Regions from separate parts of the Nonomuraea sp. NPDC049309 genome, predicted to be linked through region 4. Evidence: riboswitches for the same ligand, from Rfam matches in the RefSeq annotation. Region 4 holds a riboswitch; each other region holds the start of a gene.
The links. A riboswitch is a leader RNA that binds a small molecule or an ion and turns the genes downstream of it on or off. The one in region 4 is predicted to bind cyclic di-AMP.

Region 1 (4,855 bases), on a different contig from region 4:
GTGGCGCGCCTCGTTCCGGTACGCCGCCCGCCGGCACGGGGACGCCATCGCTCGTGCGCTCAAGCCCGTCTGCACCGCTGCGACCGGGGCAGCCGCACTGGAGCGCTTCATGGAGTTCGCCGAGGCCTGGGGCGGCAGATACCCGGCGATCGTGAAGCTGTGGGAGGACGCCTGGGCCGAGTTCGTGCCCTTTCTGTCCTTCGAGGCCGAGATCCGGCGGGTGATCTGCTCGACCAACGCCATCGAATCGGTCAACGCACGCATCCGGCGGGCGGTCAACGCCCGCGGCCACTTCCCCAATGAGCAGGCCGCCCTCACATGCGTCTACATGGCGATCATGAGCCTGGACCCGACCGGCAAAGGCCGCAAACGCTGGATCACTCGCTGGAAAACCGCCTTGAACGCCTTCGCCATCACCTTCGAAGGCCGCCTGACACCTACCACCCGCTGAAACAACTCACGCAGCGTTACACCGTCTACTGGACAGCCCCCAAGACCAGGGCTACTGCCGTACAAACGCCCTCAACTTGTGGATATCCATCATCAGATGCAATATCCCCTACTTTCAGTTCATCGAGATGTGCACGTGGTCGTAGTGGTTCTCGGTGATGCTGCCGCGGTCGGCCATCGCGCGCCAGCCGGTGCCGGAGTTGATGCGCTGCTTCCAGATCACGTACTTCACGCCGAGCTTGTCCTTGTTCTGCAGCGCCCACTCGGCGATGCGGTCGCCGAGCGCGTTGTTGGCGGGCGTCGGCAGGGTGCCGCCGGTGCTCATCATGAAGTCGCAGGCGCGGCCGAGCGGGTGTTCGCCGCTGGAGCCCGCGCGGAAGCAGCCCACCGTGTACGGCAGCGCGAAGTTCTTCTCGATCTGCTGCTTCATCAGCCGCGTGCGCGGGGTGATGTTGTCGGGCCCGCCGGGCAGTTCGGGCGCCCAGGTGCCGTTGGACCTGCGGCCGGTGGCGACCGGCACGAGGTCGCGCAGCTTCTTCTCGATGTCGCTGATGACGCCTTCGGCCTCGCGGCGCTGCCTGGCCACCTCCGCCGCGTCCTTCTTGATCTTGGCGGTGAGCGCGGCGGCCTCGTCGCTGGCCTTCTTGCGTTCGTCGCGGGCCTTGGCGACGCTCGCCACGACGGCCTGCTGTTCGGCGGTGAGCTGTTCGAGGAGGGCGGCGGTGCCGGCGTCGCCCGGCATCATGAAGCCGGGCAGCGACGGGTCGATGTTCTGGTAGCGCAGGCGGGCGATCTCGGCGACGCGCTGCTCGGCGGCGGCGAGCGTCTGCTCGGCCGCGGTCAGCTTGGCCTGCGCGGCTTTGGCGGCTTCCTGTGCCTTGGCCAGCTCGACGCGCTTGAGGTTGTACTTCTCGATGAGCTTGTCGACCTTGTTGTTGAGCTGCTTGAGCTGGGCGCGGAGCTCGGACTCCGTCGGTTTCGGGGCGGCCGTCGCCGCGTGCGCCGGGAGGACGGCGATGGCGGCGGCGGCGATGAGACCGATGGCAAGTTTCGCGGGGGACGAAGCCGCCACGTATGAGTTCCTCTCCCTCTGCCGGCCGGGTTAGCTGACGGGTTCGGGCATGGGAGTCGCTCCCTACCGCCGTAGCGGATTCACCCCAAGGCGCGGTTGGGTCCCCGGCTCCCGGGCGACGCGCCCGGGATTAGGCGGGCATCAGCCGTGTTACGGGCGATGCATATGGGGATATTAGTGGTAGATCACGAGTCATGCGACCTTAAGTAGAAATCTATTAGTGATCGATCTGTGATCGAATCATCCGGGCCGCCTCCTCGGGGCGCACGTCGTTCACGAACGCCCCCATCGCCGACTCCGAGCCCGCCAGATACTTGAGCTTGTTCGGCGCCCGCCGGATGGAGAACAGCTCCAGGTGCAGGTACGCGAGGTCGCGCCCCGTGCGCACCGGCGCCTGGTGCCAGGCCGAGATGTACGGCATGACGATCCCGAACAGCCCGTCGAACGCCCGCAGCACCGAGGTGTAGAGCGGGGCGAACGCGGCGCGCTCCGCATCCGTGAGCGCCGCCAGGTCCGGCACCTGCCGGTGCGGATAGATGTGCACCTCGAACGGCCAGCGCGCGGCGGCCGGCACGAAGGCCGTCCACAGCTCGTTGGAGGCGACCACCCGCGTGCCCTCGGCCCGCTCGGCGGCCAGCACGTCGGCGAAGAGGTTCCCCGGGCCCTTGTAGCGCTCGGCGGCCCCGAGCTGCAGCTTCGTCCTCGGCGTGACGTACGGGTAGGCGTAGATCTGCCCATGCGGGTGCGCGATGGTGATGCCGATCTCCGCGCCCCGGTTCTCGAAGCAGAAGACCTGCTCGACGCCCTCGATGCCGGACAGCTCCGCCGTACGGTCGGCCCACGCCTCCATGACCAGCACCACCTGCTCGTCGGAGAGCGCGGAGAAGGAGGAGTCGTGGTCGGAGGTGAAGCACACCACCTCGCAGCGCCCCACGCCCGGACGGACCTCGCTCAGGCCCCCCACAGGCTCATAAGTGCCGAAATTTCCGGAGAAGGAGGGGAAGCGGTTCTCGAACACGACCACGTCGTAGTCGTAGGAGGGGATCTCCGTCGCGCGCTCGTCCGACGATGGGCACAGCGGGCACTCGGCCGTGCCGCCGGTCGGCAGGAACGTCCGCGTCTGCCGGTGCCCCGCGATCGCGATCCACTCCTCGGTCAGCGGGTCGTAGCGCAGCTCCGAGGCCGGCGGCCGGGGGTCGAGCCGGCGCCGGTCGATCGCGCTCCTGTCCGCGTCGTCGCGCCGGTCGAAGTAGATCAGCTCCCGGCCGTCGGCGAGATGGGTGATGGTGCGCTTCACGACGAGCCCTCCGCGATGATCAGTTCGCCGGCCCGTTCGGCCAGCTCCGTACGTGCTTCCTCCGGCAGGCCCGCGTCGCTGACGACCACGTCGGCCTCGTCCAGCTCGGCGATCGTGCTGATGCCCACCGTGTTCCACTTCGTGTGGTCGGCCGGGACGACCAGCCGGCTCGCCGCCGCCACCAGCTCCCTGTCGGTCTCCGACTCCAGCAGGTTGGGCGTGGTGAACCCGGCCCGCACGCTCATGCCGTGCACGCCGAGGAAGAGCGTGTCGACGTGCAGGCGGCGGATCGCGGCCACCGCGACCGGCCCTACCAGCGCGTCGGACGGCGTGCGCACGCCACCCGTCAGCACGACCGTACGGTCGGCGCGCGGGTTGCGATGGAAGACCTCGGCGACCGGGATCGAGTTGGTGATCACGGTCAGCTCGGGCACGCCGATGAGGTGGTGCGCCAGCGCCCACGTGGTGGTGCCGGCCGACAGCGCCACGGCGGTGCCGGGGCGGACGAGCATGGCCGCGCGCTTGGCGATGGCCTCCTTCTCCTGCTGCTGCCTGGCCGACTTGGCGGTGAAGCCGGGCTCCTCGGTCGAGCCGGGGCCGAGGGCGGTGGCTCCGCCGTGCACCTTCTCCAGCAGGCCGCGCTCGGCCAGCACCTCCAGGTCGCGCCGGATGGTCATGTCGGAGACGCCGAGTTCGCGTACGAGGTCGGCCACTCGCACGCCGCCGAGCCTGCGGACGCGTTCGAGGATCGCCTGCTGACGCTGCTGTGCGAGCACACCCGCTCCTTCCAACACATTCCACCAAATTATGACATGGACATGTTGAGGAATGTTAGTTCGTGCGGAGCGCTTGCGCCGGTCACCGTGTGGGGAGACGTTGAGTCAGAAGCAGTGTCGATCACTGGGCCGATCACTGGGCCGATCACCGGGCCGGTCACTGGGCCGGTCACAGGAGCCGATCAACGGGAGGCGAGCTCATGGCAAAGCGCGCACGTAAGGGCAGGGCACGCAAGAAGAAGAAGGCGAACCACGGCAAGCGCCCGACCGCGCGATGACGGCGGGGTGGCCGCAGGACGCGGCCACCCGCTCGTCCGACCGGGCCCGTCAACCGGGGAGTTCGGTGAGCGCCTGGTCGAGGCGCTCCTGCGGCAGCGTGTAGTCCTCCAGCTCGCCCGCCAGATAGCGCTCATAGGCGGCCAGATCGAAGTGCCCGTGACCGCACAGCGCGGTCAGGAGCACCTTCTCCTCGCCGCTCTCCTTGCACCGCAGCGCCTCCGCGATGGTCTCCGCCAGCGCGTGCGTCGGCTCCGGCGCGGGCAGGATGCCCTCGGTTCGCGCGAAGCGCACGCCCGCGGCGAAACACTCCCGCTGCGACCGGGTCACCGCCGTGAACAGGCCCAGCTCGTACATGTGCGACAGCAGCGGCGACATGCCGTGATAGCGCAGGCCGCCCGCGTGGATCGGGTCGGGCACGAACGAGTGGCCCAGCGTGTGCATCTTCAGCAGCGGCGTGAACCCGGCCGTGTCGCCGAAGTCGTAGGCGTACACGCCGCGCGTGAACGACGGGCAGGCCGCCGGCTCGACCGCCCTGAACTCCGTCTCCAGCCGCCCCGCCAGCTTCTCCCGCAGGAACGGGAAGGCCAGGCCGGCGAAGTTCGAGCCGCCGCCGGTGCACCCGATCACCAGGTCGGGCATCTCGGGCAGCTGGGCCAGCGCCTCCTCGCCGATGACCGTCTGGTGCATCAGCACGTGGTTGAGCACGGAGCCGAGCGCGTACCTCGCGTCGTGGTTCTCGGCGGCCACCTCGACCGCCTCGCTGATCGCGATGCCCAGGCTGCCCGGCGAGTCCGGGTCGTCGGCCAGCACCTTGCCGCCCGCCTTCGTCACGGGGGAGGGGCTGGCGTGCACGGTCGCGCCGTACACCTGCATGAGAGAGCGCCGGTACGGCTTCTGATCGTAGGAGGCGCGGACCATCCAGATCCGGCACTCCAGGCCGAACTGCGAGCAGGCGAACGCCAGCGCCGAGCCCCACTGGCC
Region 2 (4,855 bases), on a different contig from region 4:
GCCGGGGTGAGAGCTTAGCGGGGGATACGGAGGGGAGGGTGGCGTGGACCGTTCCGGGGAGGCGCGTCATGAGGGTCGTGGTGGTCGGCGGGACCGGCCTGATCGGATCGAAGCTGGTGGAGAGGCTGTCGCGGGACGGCCATGAGGCGGTGGCGGCCTCGCCGCGCACCGGGGTGAACACGCTCACCGGTGAGGGGCTGGCCGAGGCGCTGGAAGGGGCGGAGGCGGTGGTCGACGTGTCGAACGCGCCGTCGTTCGAACCGGCCGCCGTGCTCGGCTTCTTCGAAACCTCCACGGGCAACCTGCTCGCCGCCGAGTCGGAGGCCGGGGTCGGGCACCACGTCGCGCTGTCCATCGTCGGTACCGAACGCTCGCCGGACAACGGCTATTTCCGGGCCAAGGCCGCCCAGGAGCGGCTGATCGAGAAGTCGGGCGTCCCGTTCTCGCTGGTGCACGCGACGCAGTTCTTCGAGTTCGTGAAGGGGATCGCCGACGAGGCCGCCGATGGGGGAGTGGTGCGGATCGCGCCGGTGCTGTTCCAGCCGATCGCCGGGGACGACGTGGCGGCGGTGCTGCGCGAGGTCGTGGAGGGCCCGCCACTCAACGGCCGGATGGAGATCGCCGGGCCGGAGCGGGTCAGGATGGACGTGTTCGTCCGCGAGGCGCTTGCCGCTCTGGGCGACCCTCGTGAGGTGGTCACCGATCCCGGCGCTCGGTACTTCGGTGCCGCGCTCGCCGAGCACTCGCTCGTTCCGCTGGGTGAGGCACGGCTCGGCAAGATCCGGTACGGGGACTGGGTGGCCGCCGCGGCCGCTACGTGACGGCACCGCGTGCCGAGGCGACGTGAGGGCTTGTTCGCATGCGAAAGCCGCGTGACGGTCGGTGCTGTCATGCGACAGGACCGGCACGCGGCTTCATGTGCGGCCCCGGCGAGCCCCGAGGCCTGAAACGGCCGGATGAGGGGTCGCGCGCGGAGCGTTCAACGGGCCGGCCGGGGTTCCGCGTCAGGCGGACTGCGGCCGGCCGAAGGGCTGCGCGCCGGGCGTTCAACGGCCGGCCGGGGGCTCCGCGTCAGGCGGACCGGCGGCCGAGGGCGCGGAGCTGGTCGGGCGTCAGCGCGGAGACGTTCTGGTCGACCGGCGTGTCGGTGTACTGGTGGATCGTCCAGGTCTTCCAGTCGGCCGGCGGGGTGACCGCGCCCTTGGCCCGGCTGTAGTGGGCGACCCACAGCGGGTACTGCGACAGGCCGTGGCCGTAGGTGTTGGCGAAGTTCCAGCCGCTGTAGAAGAGCGGCTTGACGCCGGTCTGCTGCTCCACGTACGACAGCCACGCCTTGGCCCAGGCGTTGACCTCCGCGACGGACTTGCCGTCGGTGGTCTCCAGGTCCAGGACCAGCAGGTCGCCGGGCTTGGCGGGCTGGGCGTTCACGGTGGTGAGGAAGTGGTTGGCGTCGGCGATGGGGTCGTTGGCGGGGTGGCCGAAGTGGTACGCGCCGCGCACGATGCCCTTGTTGCCGAGTTCGCGCCAGTGCCTGGCGAAGGACGAGTCGACGAAGTCGGTGCCCTCCGTGGCCTTGATGATGCCGAACTGCGCGGAGCTGGAGCTCCAGTCGTACAGCGCCTCGTAGTGGGAGAGGTCGAGGCCGTAGGTCAGGGAGCGGGCCTGCTGCTGGGAGGTGTGCTGCGCGGCCTCGTGCGGGGCGCCGTGGTCGGCGACGGAGGCGTGGGCGGTGCCGGTGACGGCGGTGACGGCGAGCACGGCTCCGCCGAGCGCCAGTCCGAGGCGCTTGCGGTTGTCGGCAAGCTTGGGCATGCGGGTGTTGACTCCTTGCTTCCATGCCGCCTACCGGGTTAGCTGACGGGTTCGGGACTGGAAGTGCCCTACGGACGCGGGCCTGGCCAGGCGTCCGATTCACCCCGGAAAGGTGGGTCCCCGGTTCCGCATGAGGCGGATTCGGCGGCCGCACGCCGGCTGAAGGCGTACGGTCCGGTCAAAGGTGCGAGGCACGCCGCAGACGTGCCTCGACCCGCAAAAGTACATAATTCGCAAAAGGGTCGGCAAGTACCCTAAAGGGATTGCCTTCGCACTACGCGGGTTACTCCTCCGTAAGCCTTATGTCAGAGCGGTTTCCGGTCAAAGTAAAGTTTTCCGGCCTGCTCACTCCAGGCCCAGCGTCCTGGCCGTCTCCCGCGCCGGCTCGGGCCGCTCGGACGGCGCGGTCCCGTACGCCGGAACGAGCTCCCGCAACGCCGGCCGCCAGCCGGGCAGCCGTCCGGGGAAGGCGCGTTCGATCACGTCCAGCATGATCGCCACGGACGCCGAGGCGCCCGGGGACGCGCCCAGCAGCGCGGCGAGCCCGCCGTACGCCGACGTCACCACCTCGGTGCCGAAACCGGCGATGGATCCGCGCCCGTTCACCGGCTTGACCACCTGCACCCGCTGGCCCGCGGTGATCGGCTCCCAGTCGCCCGCCCGCGCCCGCGGGACGAACCTGCGCAGCGCCCGCAGCCGGTCGCGGCCGGTCTGCGCGAGCTGCCCCACGAGGTAGCGCAGCATGGCGCGCTCGGCGCGGGCGGCGCCGAGCAGCGTGGGCAGGTTGCCGGGGGTGATGGAGCCCGGCAGGTCGGTGAGCCGGCCGCGCTTGAGGAAGCGGGGCGAGAACGCGGCGAACGGGCCGAACATCAGGTACGTGCGCCCGCCCACGACCCGCGTGTCGAGATGCGGCACCGAGAGGGACGGCGCGCCCGGCTCGGCGTGGCTGTAGACCTTGGCGTGGTGGGCGGCCACCAGCTCGGGCCGGTCCGTACGCAGGAACCGCCCGCTGATCGGGAATCCGCCGTACGCCCGCGTCTCGGCCACCCCCGCGCTTTGCAGCAGCGGCAGCGTGCCGCCGCCCGCCCCGAGGAACACGAACGACCCGTGCACCCCGTAGTCGCGCCGGCCCGCCAGGTCGCGCACCCGCAGCCGCCACGACCTGCGGTCACGAGACAGCGAGCGCACCTCGTGCCCGGTCCGCACCTCGACGCCGTCGCGTTCGAGCGCGGCGAACAGCCGCCTGGTCAGCACGCCGTAGTCGACGTCGGTGCCGCCGCGCGAGCGGCACAGCGCCACCTCCTCGTCCGCGGGGCGGCCTTCGAACATCAGCGGCAGCAGCTCCGCCATGGCGTCGCGGTCGCGTACCAGCTCAAGGCCCTCGAAGAGCGGGTGCCCGCGCAGTGCCGCGTGGCGCAGGCGCAGGCGCTCGACCCCGGCCGCGCCCCGCGCGAACGAGTAGTGCGGCACGCGGCGCAGCAGCACGCCGAGCGTGGCGCTCATGGCGCCACCGCCGACCAGCACCACGTCGTAGCCCTCGGCGACCACCGCGACCCGGCTCCCCACAACTCGTATGACAGGTTCGCTCCTTGTATAACATCCTGCGCGCGCGGCCCGGGATCCTCGCTAGCGTGGATCGAGCAGGTCTCCGCCAGGTCGAGGAGGTGATCACGGTGCACCCGGTCTGTTGACGGCCCCATCCCGGGGCGTCACGGAGCCGAAAGGTGACCGTATGAGCAAGACCGACAAGACCCGGCCCTGGTGGGTGAAGATGGCCGACGCGCCGATGGTGTACTGCCGGCCCGTTCACGACCACCGTGACGGCGCCTGCACGCTGCCCGGCCGGATCGACCGGGAGAGCGCCTCGCTCTCCCGGCGTCTGAGCGGCTGCTACTGGCAGGCGACCGGCACGTTCCTATTCGGGGAGGGCCGGCTCAACGGGGGTCGCGAGTGGGCACTCTACCGTCGCGAGACGCGCCGCCGCGAGCGCCGCCAGGCCCGCCGCGAGCTGCGCCGTCGCCGCGACGACGACTGACCGAACCTCTGGGGGTCCGGCCTGATGGCCGGGCCCCTTTTTCCATGCGCGAAAACGGATAGCTCGTCGATTCGGATGACTCATCCGTTTTTCTGGTACGGTCGAAGCAGAGGCCGGAAGGGCGCACGCCCGCCTCCGGCCTCGCGATGCCTCCTCACCCCTGAAGGGAAGCGAACGACCATGCGCATCTTCGTCACCGGCGCCAGCGGCTACTTCGGCGGCGCGCTCACCGAGCACCTCATCGCCGCCGGTCACACCGTCGAAGCCCTCGCCCGTTCAGACCGCGCCCGCGACCGCGTCTCCGAGCTGGGCGCCACCCCCGTCGCCGGCAGCCTGTCGGACACCGGCGTCCTCCACGAGGCCGCCGCCCGCAGCGACGCCGTCGTGCACGCCGCCGTCGACTACGGTGACCGGGACATGCAGAACGTCGAGCAGCCCGCGCTCGACGCGCTCCTGTCCGGCCTCCCCGACGGCCGCCCCTTCGTCTACACCAGCACCGGCCTGGTCTACCCCGACACCAAGGGCAGGCCGGTCACCGAGGACGAGGAGGTCACCGAGCAGACCGCCAGGCAGCCGCACAAGTACCTCGGCGAGCGCCGCGTGCTCGCCGCGGCGAACCTCGCCACCACCGTCGTCAGAGCCGGCATGATCTACGGCCGCGGCGGCACCACCCTGCTCCAGCTCATGATCGGCCAGGCCCGCCAGCAGGGCGTCGTCACGTACGTCGGCGACGGCGCCAACACCTGGTCCACCGTCCACGTGGACGACCTCGCCGCCCTGTACGCCGCCGTCATCACCAGGGAGGAGGGCGGCGGCATCGTCAACGCCGCCAACCGCACCGGCACCGCCATCCGCGACATGGCCGAGGCGGTCGCCACCCTCACCGGGGCGCGCGCCGTCTCGCTGCCCCTCGACGAGGCCATGAAGGCCTTCGGCCCCATGGCGCTCGCGCTCACCAGCTCCACGCCCCTCGACCCGTCGCGGGCCGAGCGGCTCTACGACTGGAAG
Region 3 (4,855 bases), 630 kb from region 4:
ATACCTCTGTTACGGCTTCCATTCGTCCTTCGCCTCCACGGCTAGCGGGGTTTCGGGGGCGCTTAAAGCGTCCGGAGCGTCACCTCGAGAGCCCGGCTCCTCATGACGCAACGGTGCGTTGCCACCCGCACCCGACCATAGCGGCACACAGATGCCCTGCGCGTCGCAGGGGCGCCAACATCCGGCAACCCGGACGCCCCATAGCCTAATGCCAGTCTCTCCAGGCTCCTTACCGGATCAAGCGAAAATTTTACGAAAAGACATCGCCCCTGGTGCACAAGGCTCAGCGAAGATCTTTTACTACCCGCGTTCCCGCAGCTCTGTCGTGCGGACCCCGCTCCAGCGGCTTGTCCATGAGGATGAGCAGCCCCACGCCGAAGAGCAGCATTCCGACCACCAGATTGACCACGGGAATGCCCATGAGCATCAGCGGGGCGGGATAGATCAGCGACCGTTTCAGCAGCTTACGGGCCGGCCGGTGGGCCGGCTCCAGGCGAATGCGCATGATCGCCTTGCCGAACGTACGCCCGCGCCGTGAATGAGCCCGCCAGTCGTAAGCCGCATAACCCAGCCCGGCCACCGCCCAGCCTGCCACTCCGGGCAGCCGGCCGCCGAACATCTCCGACATCCCGACAGTCCGCAAGATGGCCCACAGCGCAATGAACAGAATGTAATAGAAGACCCCGAAGACGAGCGCTTCAATGAGCCGGGCGGCCAGGCGTTCCCACCATTCAGCGGGAGGTGCGTCCGGTACCTGCGGTGTCCCGGCCATATCTCCCACCTCACGTCTTCGCGGAGCACGGGGGCCCTCATCATTTTCTCCGGGGACCCGCGGACATAACACAAGGGCCGGCGCGAAGCCGGCCCTTGTGACGCCCGTGAAGGACTTCTGAGGGGGACTACCTGACCTTGACGACCACGGTCTTGCCGAACTTGTCGGCGAAGGTCTGGTGCAGGGGCTTGTCCCAGAGCTGCGACGTGCCGTTGAGCACGTACGCGAGCACCGCGAGCAGCGGCCCGACGATGGGCACTGCGTAGAGGATGAAGACGCCCAACGTCAGCAGGGAGCGCTTGAGCGCGGCGTCGGTCGGCAGGCCGCCGGGCTGCATCTGCCCGCCGACCTGGACGATCTTGATGCCCAACGCCATCTTGCCGACCGTCTGGCCCTTCGACTTCGTCAGAACGAAGTCGTAGACGACGATGATCGCACTGAAGACGATGGCGAACACCACGTAGTACAGCAGCGCGGACGTGAGCCCGCTCGTGGCGCCCGTGAGCGAGTCGTACGTCGGGTACAGCAGCGGCGTCAGCACCAGCGACACCACGAACATCACGACGCCGAAGATCACACCGTCGAGCATCCTGGCGAGCAGCCGCTGCCACCACTCCGCGAGCGGCGCCGGCGCGCCCGGAGGCTGCACCCCGATCGGCTGGCCGTAGGGCTGGCCGTAGCCGGGCTGCCCGTAGCCCTGCTGACCGTAGGGCTGCGGCTGGCCGTAGCCGGGCTGGCCGTACTGCTGCTGGGCGTCGTAGCCCTGCTGGCCGTACCCGGGCTGGGCGTAGCCGGGCTGGGACTGCGGCTGCTGCTGGCCGTAGCCGGGCTGGCCGTACTGCTGCTGGGCGTCATAGCCCTGCTGCCCGTAGCCCTGCTGCTGGCCGTACTGCTGCTGGGCGTCGTAGCCCTGACCGTAACCCGGCTGGGACTGCGGCTGCTGACCGTACCCGGGCTGAGACGGGGGCTGCTGTCCATAGCCGGGCTGGGACTGCGGCTGCTGGCCGTAGCCCTGCTGCTGGCCGTACTGCTGCTGGGCGTCGTAGCCCTGACCGTAGCCCGGCTGTGACTGGGGCTGCTGCCCGTACGGCGCCTGCTGGTCGTAGCCCTGCTGGCCGGAGGGAGGCTGCTGCCCGTAGCCGGGCTGGGACTGCGGCTGCTGGCCGTAAGCCTGCTGCTGGGGGTCGTAGCCCTGCTGGGGGTAGCCCTGCTGTCCGTAGCCCTGCTGCGGCTGCTGCCCGTAGCCCTGCTGCCCGTAAGGGAGTTGCTGCTGGCCATAGGGGGGCTGCTGCTGGCCGTATCCCGGCTGGGACGGCTGCTGCTGCCCATAGCCGTACTGCTGTTGCTGTCCGTACTGGGGCTGCTGCCCGTAGGCGTCGTCCGCCCGGTAGCCGACCACAGTCGCGTCCGGGTCGGGCGCGCCGGGGTGGCGGCCCGCGTTCTGCGGCCCGTAAGGGGTGCCGGGTGCAGAATTCTCGCCGGATTCGTCCTGTGGATACGGCGGCTGTCCGGTGCTCACCGTGTCACCTCGCTTCAAGTGCGCATGTGGCACGTGTCAGGACACATGCCTGTGCTGCCCAACGTATCGACATAGGTATCAACAATCACCTTTCCGTCTGGTCAGGGTCCGCGTCACCCGATGTCAGATGGAGCAGCATGCGGGTGTTGCCCAGGGTGTTCGGTTTGACGTGTTCGAGATCGAGAAACTCCGCCACACCCTCGTCGTACGAGGCCAGCAGTTCGGCGTACACCTCGGGTGAGACCGGCGTGCCCTGAATCCGGCGAAAGCCGAGCCGTGCGAAGAAGTCGACCTCAAAAGTCAGACAGAATACACGCTGCAGACCCAGATCTTTCGCCTGCTGTATGAGCGCCGAGACGATCCGGCGGCCGACGCCCATGCCCTGACACTCCGGATCCACGGCCACGGTCCGGACCTCGGCGAGATCCTCCCAGAGCACGTGGAGCGCGCCGCAGCCGACGACCTGCCCGCCCCGTTCGGCCACCCAGAACTCCTGCACGTCCTCGTACAGGGTGACGGTGGCCTTCTTCAGGAGCCGCGGGCCCGCTCCCGCGTAGGTGTCCACAAGCCTCCTGATGGCCCGCACGTCGGGTGTGCGGGCGCGCCGGACCACGACCGCGGTCTCGGCTGCTGTCAGTTCGGCCACCTGCTCCATGGCCCTCCAGGGTACAGATGTCATTACGGCTCGGCCCTAACTCCCACGTCTCGCCCCATGCTGTAACAACTCGTGCTCATCCGAGCACGCGCTCCGAGCAGGCGTGCAGCCCATCTGAAGTCACGCCAAATCCGGCATAAAACCACTTCTGTACGGCCCGCCACGAGATCACCTTGTGACCCTTCGGTTGTGAAACCTCAACAGAGTCTGTAGTTCTGGTTGAGCACGAACCCGGAGTGCATTAGTGTCCAGCGACGATGTTCCCCGCGTGTCGCGCGCGGGCGACACGCCTAATCCTCCACAAGGAGGAGCCGGGGAACCGCCGGCGGCGCCCCCAACGCCGCCCGGGGTGAATCCGCACCGTCCGGTAGGGCTGCTCCGGCCCGAACCCGTCAGCTAACCCGGCAGGCGCCGATGGAAGGAGCTGGTTGGTGAAGCGTACGCGCGAGCGTGAGAGGACGACGGCGGGCAAGCACGCCCGCCCTCCGAAACGCGCCGCACGGCGATCCCGCCTGCTCGGTGTAATAAGTGTCACACTCGCGGCGTTGATGGTCGCGACTCCCGTCGGCTCGGCATCCGCCGACCCCAAGCCCTCGCTTCAAGACCTGGCCAAGCAGGTCGAGAAGATGCACACCGAGATCGAGCAGCTGTCCGAGCAGTACAACGGCCAGCGGGAGAAGCTCAAGAGCGCCAAGAGGGCCGCTGAGGCCGCGAAGAAGACCCTGGCCGCCAGCGAGGCCGATCTCGCCGCCAAGCGCGCCAAGGCGGCCGCCCTGGCCGAGAACGCCTACATCACCGGCGGGCTCAGCCGCATCCTGGCCTTCACCACCTCCGACGACCCCGACACGTTCCTCGACCGCGCCGCCACCACGTACGTGCTGGAGCAGCAGCAGGGCGAGGCCGTCAACCAGGTCACCAAGGCCAGGCAGGCCGCGGAGCGCGCCAGGGCGAGCGCCAAGACCCGCATCGCCGAGGTCGAGAAGCTGATCGCCGACCTCGGCGCCAAGCGCGACAAGATCACCAAGCTGGTGGCCAAGGTCGAGAGCAACCTGTTCCGCCGCGCCCTCGGCGAGGCGGGCCGGCCCGGCACCCGCGCCCAGCGCGTCGACCTGCCCATCCCGGGCAGCGGCAAGGCCGCCCAGGCCGCGAGGTGGGCGCTGACGCAGCAGCTCAAGCCGTACGTCTGGGGCGCCGACGGCCCCAACTCCTACGACTGCAGCGGCCTGGTCATGGCGGCCTACCAGCAGGTCGGCATCTCGCTGCCGCACTACACCGGCAGCCAGTGGACGGCCGGGCGGCACATCGACCGCTCCGAGCTGCGCGCCGGCGACCTCGTGTTCTTCTACAGCGACCTGCACCACGTGGGCATCTACCTCGGCGGCGGGATGATGATCCACGCCCCGCGCACCGGCGACGTCGTCCGCATCGCCTCCATCGCGAACAGGCCCTACGCGGGCGCGGTCCGCATCGCCGACTGAGCCTCCCGGAGCGGCCCGCGGGTCCCGCCTCGCGCGGGCCCCGGGCGGCCCCTTCGCCCCGCCCTCCCGACGGGGCTCTCACGCGAACCCGACCGGGGCGCCTCACGTCAAAACCGTGCGGAGGCCTCACACAAACCCTGCGGGGCGCCTCACGCTAACTCCGCGGGGGCCTCACCCGAACGCTGCCGGGGCCTCACGCAAACTCCCCGGGGGGCCTCACCCGAACGCTGCCGGGGCCTCACGCCAAACCCTGCGGGGTCTCACGCAAACCCTGCGAAGGCCTCACCCCTGCGAAGGCCTCACGCGAATTGCGGGGCGCCTCACGTGTACCCCGGAGGGCGCTTCGTCCTTCTCTCACGCCGGCCCGCCGCCGGCCCGTGCCGGCCGCCCCGTGTGAACGCCCGTCGCCCGGCCCTGACCGCCGGGCTTGA
Region 4 (4,855 bases):
CCCCTCCTCTCAGCTGTCTCTCATGCCCTCACGACCGAGGCGTGAGGATCACTTGTGATCCACGCGACTAAGACCGATAGTACTGCGCTCGCTGCAGGGGACGCGTAAGCCCCGAAAGGGGAATGCCAGAGCTTTGTGCACCCTGTGCTGGATGGCGCGCGGCTCCTCTCCGCCATCGTCAGGACGGGCGCCCGCGGTTGGCAGGAGGCCTACTTCTGGCACAGTGCGACGCCGATCACAAAATCGCCGCCGATGCGGGTGACCCAGCGGTCGTCCACATCCAAATGGTGGCGGACGCATTCAGCCAGAAACTCTCCTGCGGTGAATCGGTCTTCCTTGGGGTGGTCGAGCAGACGCTGATATGAGGGACGCGCCAGAGCGGCTGCGGTGACCTCCTCGAAGAACAGGCGTCCGCCGGGCTTCAGTACGCGAGCGATCTCGGTGAGAGTCGCCCGCCAGTCGGGGATGTGATGAATGATGCCGAAGTCGAACACCGCGTCGTAGCTGGAGTCAGCGGTGCCGAACGTCCCGCGAAGGTCATTGGCATCGCCTTGGGCCAACCGGACGCGGCCGGTGTAGCGGGAAAGCCGGGCGCGCGCACGACGCACCATCGCAGGATCCAAGTCGACGGCATCGACGGAGGCGGCGCCGAACTGGTCAAGAATGAGTTTGGTGCCGTACCCACTACCGCAGCCGATCTCCGCGACATGAGCTCCCGGCGTCCGGCCGCCGAGCTTGATGAGCAGTGGGGTCTCGTAGAAGCGCTGCAGGGCACGCCGAGCTGAGTTGTTCACCAGGAGAGTCTCGATGCGGTTCATCAGCATGGTCGGCTATGCCCTTCCTCCAGCGATCTCGTTGTCCCCCAGCTCACACTGCTAAACCCACGGGTCCAACCGCGTGGCGAGCGAGCCTCTCTCGGAAGGGGAAGGCCGCCAGAAGGAAACAAAGCACCGCGGTGCCGACGATAAGGGCGGGGCCTTGGTGGCCCCGCCCCGGCGATCAGACTTGCACGTCCCGGTACTCCGGGTAGCCGTAGCCGACGACGTCGGACTTGGGCCGAATCCGTTCTTCCACCTTGCCGTTGCCGGTGTTGCCTTCGATGGTGGTGATCGTCCCGTTCCGATTGTCCTGCTTGACCAGGCCCATGTGGTCGATGCTGTTGACGGTCTTGCCGTCCCAGGAGAAGTAGACGACTGCGCCAGGCTTGGGCTTGGTGCCCCAACGCCCGTTGTCCTGGAACCACTTGGCCCAGGTGACGGTGTAGGCGTCCCAGCCGACGGTGAGGCGGGCGCCGGCTTTCTCACCGACCCAGGAGACGAACATGGCGCACCATGGGGCGTTCGCGTAAGCCCGGACGTTTCCACCGTCGCGGGCCACGGTCTCCTGAGCGCGCTGGGAGGACATGTACCACTCGTGGAACGGCGTTCCGCCGCCCGCCGCGTTCTCGGTCACGCCCACCTGAGATTCCGCGATTTGGAGGACTGCGTCGGCCGTCACCTGCCCAGGCCGCTGCTGGGTGGAGGACTGAACGCCTTCGCTGCGGTCGCTCTCGTGGTCGGCGGCGAAGGCCGGCATTCCCGTCAGCAGCGCTCCGGCGGCCACGGTTGCTCCCATGACGAGTCGCAGACTGTTCGCAGGCGTGAGGGCACGAAGAATTACGGTCTTGGTCATGCTGGGGTAAGCTCCTTGCTTCCATGCCGCCTACCGGGTTAGCTGACGGGTTCGGGCGTGGAAGTGCCCTACGGAAAGCCCTGCGGGCGATCCGATTCACCCCAAGGAACATGGGTCCCCGGTTCCGCACTCTTGGCGGATTCGGCGGCCGCGCCTACCTGCGGACATGATGGGGTGCAGGTAGGACACGGTCTCGGCTATCTCGGACGCACACCCCTGTACGGGGCCCTAGCCGTGCGCCTCAGGCCTACTAAGGTAAGTAGTTTGTATGGTGCAGTGCAAGTGCGGTTCGAGCGTTAGCTGCGCAGGTCACCGCAAACCCTTACCAGGCCGGGGTTTTTGCCTCGATTCTTTACCTTCTTCCCAAATGAGCCCATCGGCTGACGAGGGCCCCACCGGCCGCTGTTCTCCCCTGAAGAAACCAATGAGTGCATGCGTGCCCGCCACCCCGCGCTACGTGATACTCCCCCGCTTACCGATCGACAGCAGCGCCGAGAACATGCACGACGCCGTGGTGGAGACCATGACAGCCTGCCCTCCCATCTCCGGCGCTCCCTCACCTGGAGCCTGGGTGCCGTCAAGGAAGCTCTCCATCCGCGAGGCATCAGAGCATGTTTGTGACCGTAGGACTTATTGATCTTGTTCGGGCACTACGTCCACAGGCGGCACATCCCATGGACGTGCACCTCAACCCAGCTCATGGTCGAGAGGAAGCCGACAACGGACTCGCCGATCAAGGGCGCGGCGTCGAAGACGCCGCTGCCGTGGGCGACGCCCGGGAATCTCGACTTGGGACACTCCCGGCCGCTCCTGGGCGGCTTCCTTGACCCGGCTCAGCCGAAACTGAATGTCGTGCCCAAAAGGCACGAACTGAACCGCCGCCGGCTTTGCCAAAGAGACTTTACTAATTAACGTAGTATTTATCCGCAAGAAGGGTGACACGCAAGCGTGGCATTATGGATGCTTGCGCAGGTAACAGACCCCGTCACAAGCCTCTCCACGATCCAGGAGGACTACGATCTCAGGTAACATCAAGGAAGTCATGGCTAGGAGGGCGGGCGCGTGGCGCGTGCTTTGGGCGACCTGGAATCCGCGATCATGGATCGCTTGTGGTCCTACCGTCGGCCCACGTCAGTCCGGGACGTGCTGGAGGATCTCCGCCGTGACCGGGAGATCGCTTACACGACCGTGATGACCGTCATGGACAAGCTGTTCAAGAAGGGCCTGCTGAAGCGGCATCCGCAGGGCAAGGCCTACATATACGAGCCCGTCATCACCAAAGAGGCCTACACAGCCCAGCAGATGCGTGAGACGTTGGCCCGGAGCGGCAACCAGGCCGCTACGTTGGTGCACTTTCTCGAGCGACTCAATCCCGAAGAGTCGAAGGCGTTGGAGACAGCGCTCCAGGTGTTCTCGCCGCGAACCCCTCGCTCATGATCGCTGCCATCCTCACGGTGTATGCGGCAGTGTCGACGACGCTGCTGCCCCAGCTCTTGATCCGTGCGTCGTGGTCGGATCGTGCACCCCAGCTCGCGATCTGTCTGTGGTTGGCCGCCTGCGGATCCGCAATCGCGTCCTCGATTCTGGCGGCCGTGGCCACCGCAGTGCCTGCCGACACAATCGGGCATGGGCTGGCCAGCGTCATCGAGGCCTGTTTCGCCATGCTCCACAGCGGATTCGATCCTGCGACGATGTCCCTCGGAGGCTGGCTTGCCCTCGCCGCGGGGGGTCTCATCGTGGCCTGGGCAGCTTCCGGCGTGGGGGCTGTGCTGTTGGCCGCGTCCCGAGAACGTAGACGGCACGCCGAGATGCTGCGCCTCCTGGGCCGCCGCGACAGTGAACTGGACGCGATCGTGCTCGAGTACGACGAACCGCTGGTCTACTGCCTGCCCGGCCGCCAAGGCGAGACGGTGATCACGACGGCCGCGCTGAGGTCTCTGACCCCTGAATACGTGGCCGCCGTCCTCGCCCACGAGCGGGCTCACCTGCGTGGAAGGCACCACCTCGTCTTGGCCTTGGCCGAGGGCCTGAAGCGTGCCTTCCCTGTCCTACCGCTGTTCGTCAAGGCCAATACCGAGGTAGCCCGCCTGGTCGAACTGCGCGCGGACGATGTGGCGGCCCGTCATCACCCGCGCCTGCACATCGCCGCCGCTCTGGTGAGCCTTGCCACTGGTCGAACACCCGCTTTCACGCTCGGCGCCGGTGGGGATACGGCACTGGCCCGGATCCGCCGGATGCTCCATCCGGCCGTCCCCTTGTGCCAGCGCGAAAAACTCGCCGGCATGATCGCCGTTGGAGTGCTGCTGGCCGGCCCCGCGGCCGTTGCCCTCATTCCCGGAGTGACCGCCCTCGTGGCACACCACTGCCACAATCTCTTCCTCCTCTGACGGAGGGGCTGGCCCGCGCCACAATCCTTGTCCCCGTAAGTCCGGCTCTCAGCACCACGAGATACGGACGCCCGCGCGCCGACACTACGAATGCGCTGTTTCAAGGTGGCACGGATTCTGTCGGGGCGATGTGCTTCACGCATGTCACCGCATATCCCACGGGACTTCGAGCCGTACCCAGTACCTGGGACATGAGCAAGTCCTTCAGCGCTACCTGGCTGACAGTCGGCGAGAACACGTCCCTGCCGTCAACACGCTCCCGGTCCAGCAGCCCTGCGCGATGAAGGGTGTCGAGCGCCTGGTTGAGGACGGCACGGGTAGCGGAACTGTCGCGGCGCACAGTCTCCAGCAGCTCCTGGGCATCGGCCGGGCGGCCCCACTCCCACAGACGATTGAGGACCGCCTCTTCCACGCCACTGAATCGACTCACGAGACCGTCCTCTCCATGAAACAGTGCGCCGTTATGTGATCCAGTCCTTGTGTGGGAGATGCTCATCGCACTGGCTCTAGAGCAGACGGCAGGGAGGCCAGGATCGGCCACGCCCGATCGACCAGCAAGGGGTCCACGGGCAGCACGTGCCTGGCCCACCATCGAGCGACTTCGGGCGTCGGCGACGGCTCGGTCAGACCGGGCGCGTAGTCGTCGAACGGCGGGTCGTAGATGTGTCCGGTGATGATCCCCAGACGGCGTAGCCTCTCGGCAGCACCGTCACGGTCCCGGACCAGGAGGGGCACGCGGAACAGCGGCTGATCGAGATGATCGTGCACGACCGGTGCCGCAGTCTTGAGTTCGGCCA

Region 1: another riboswitch for cyclic di-AMP. It lies ahead of ACGFIM_RS38095 (coiled-coil domain-containing protein); the one in region 4 lies ahead of ACGFIM_RS16585 (CHAP domain-containing protein).
Region 2: another riboswitch for cyclic di-AMP. It lies ahead of ACGFIM_RS30215 (glycoside hydrolase family 25 protein); the one in region 4 lies ahead of ACGFIM_RS16585 (CHAP domain-containing protein).
Region 3: another riboswitch for cyclic di-AMP. It lies ahead of ACGFIM_RS19570 (C40 family peptidase); the one in region 4 lies ahead of ACGFIM_RS16585 (CHAP domain-containing protein).

The regions. Positions count from the first base shown of each region.
Region 1 is NZ_JBICSH010000010.1:12,187-17,041, reverse strand. It holds partial or broken gene ACGFIM_RS38100 (transposase) at 1-451, shown strand, start outside; gene ACGFIM_RS38095 (coiled-coil domain-containing protein) at 566-1,522, opposite strand; cyclic di-AMP (ydaO/yuaA leader) riboswitch at 1,528-1,669, opposite strand; gene galT (galactose-1-phosphate uridylyltransferase) at 1,740-2,819, opposite strand; gene ACGFIM_RS38085 (DeoR/GlpR family DNA-binding transcription regulator) at 2,816-3,595, opposite strand; gene ACGFIM_RS38080 (50S ribosomal protein bL37) at 3,796-3,873, shown strand; gene ACGFIM_RS38075 (TrpB-like pyridoxal phosphate-dependent enzyme) at 3,923-4,855, opposite strand, start outside.
Region 2 is NZ_JBICSH010000005.1:388,162-393,016, reverse strand. It holds gene ACGFIM_RS30220 (SDR family oxidoreductase) at 69-821, shown strand; gene ACGFIM_RS30215 (glycoside hydrolase family 25 protein) at 1,072-1,812, opposite strand; cyclic di-AMP (ydaO/yuaA leader) riboswitch at 1,825-1,969, opposite strand; gene ACGFIM_RS30210 (malate:quinone oxidoreductase) at 2,158-3,378, opposite strand; gene ACGFIM_RS30205 (hypothetical protein) at 3,545-3,847, shown strand; gene ACGFIM_RS30200 (NAD-dependent epimerase/dehydratase family protein) at 4,028-4,855, shown strand, end outside.
Region 3 is NZ_JBICSH010000002.1:1,192,136-1,196,990, reverse strand. It holds gene ACGFIM_RS19585 (RDD family protein) at 284-772, opposite strand; gene ACGFIM_RS19580 (RDD family protein) at 900-2,291, opposite strand; gene ACGFIM_RS19575 (amino-acid N-acetyltransferase) at 2,377-2,946, opposite strand; cyclic di-AMP (ydaO/yuaA leader) riboswitch at 3,224-3,372, shown strand; gene ACGFIM_RS19570 (C40 family peptidase) at 3,495-4,424, shown strand.
Region 4 is NZ_JBICSH010000002.1:564,141-568,995, forward strand. It holds gene ACGFIM_RS16580 (class I SAM-dependent methyltransferase) at 210-824, opposite strand; gene ACGFIM_RS16585 (CHAP domain-containing protein) at 1,000-1,671, opposite strand; cyclic di-AMP (ydaO/yuaA leader) riboswitch at 1,684-1,828, opposite strand; gene ACGFIM_RS16590 (BlaI/MecI/CopY family transcriptional regulator) at 2,734-3,108, shown strand; gene ACGFIM_RS16595 (M56 family metallopeptidase) at 3,105-4,058, shown strand; gene ACGFIM_RS16600 (BlaI/MecI/CopY family transcriptional regulator) at 4,159-4,488, opposite strand; gene ACGFIM_RS16605 (DegT/DnrJ/EryC1/StrS family aminotransferase) at 4,551-4,855, opposite strand, start outside.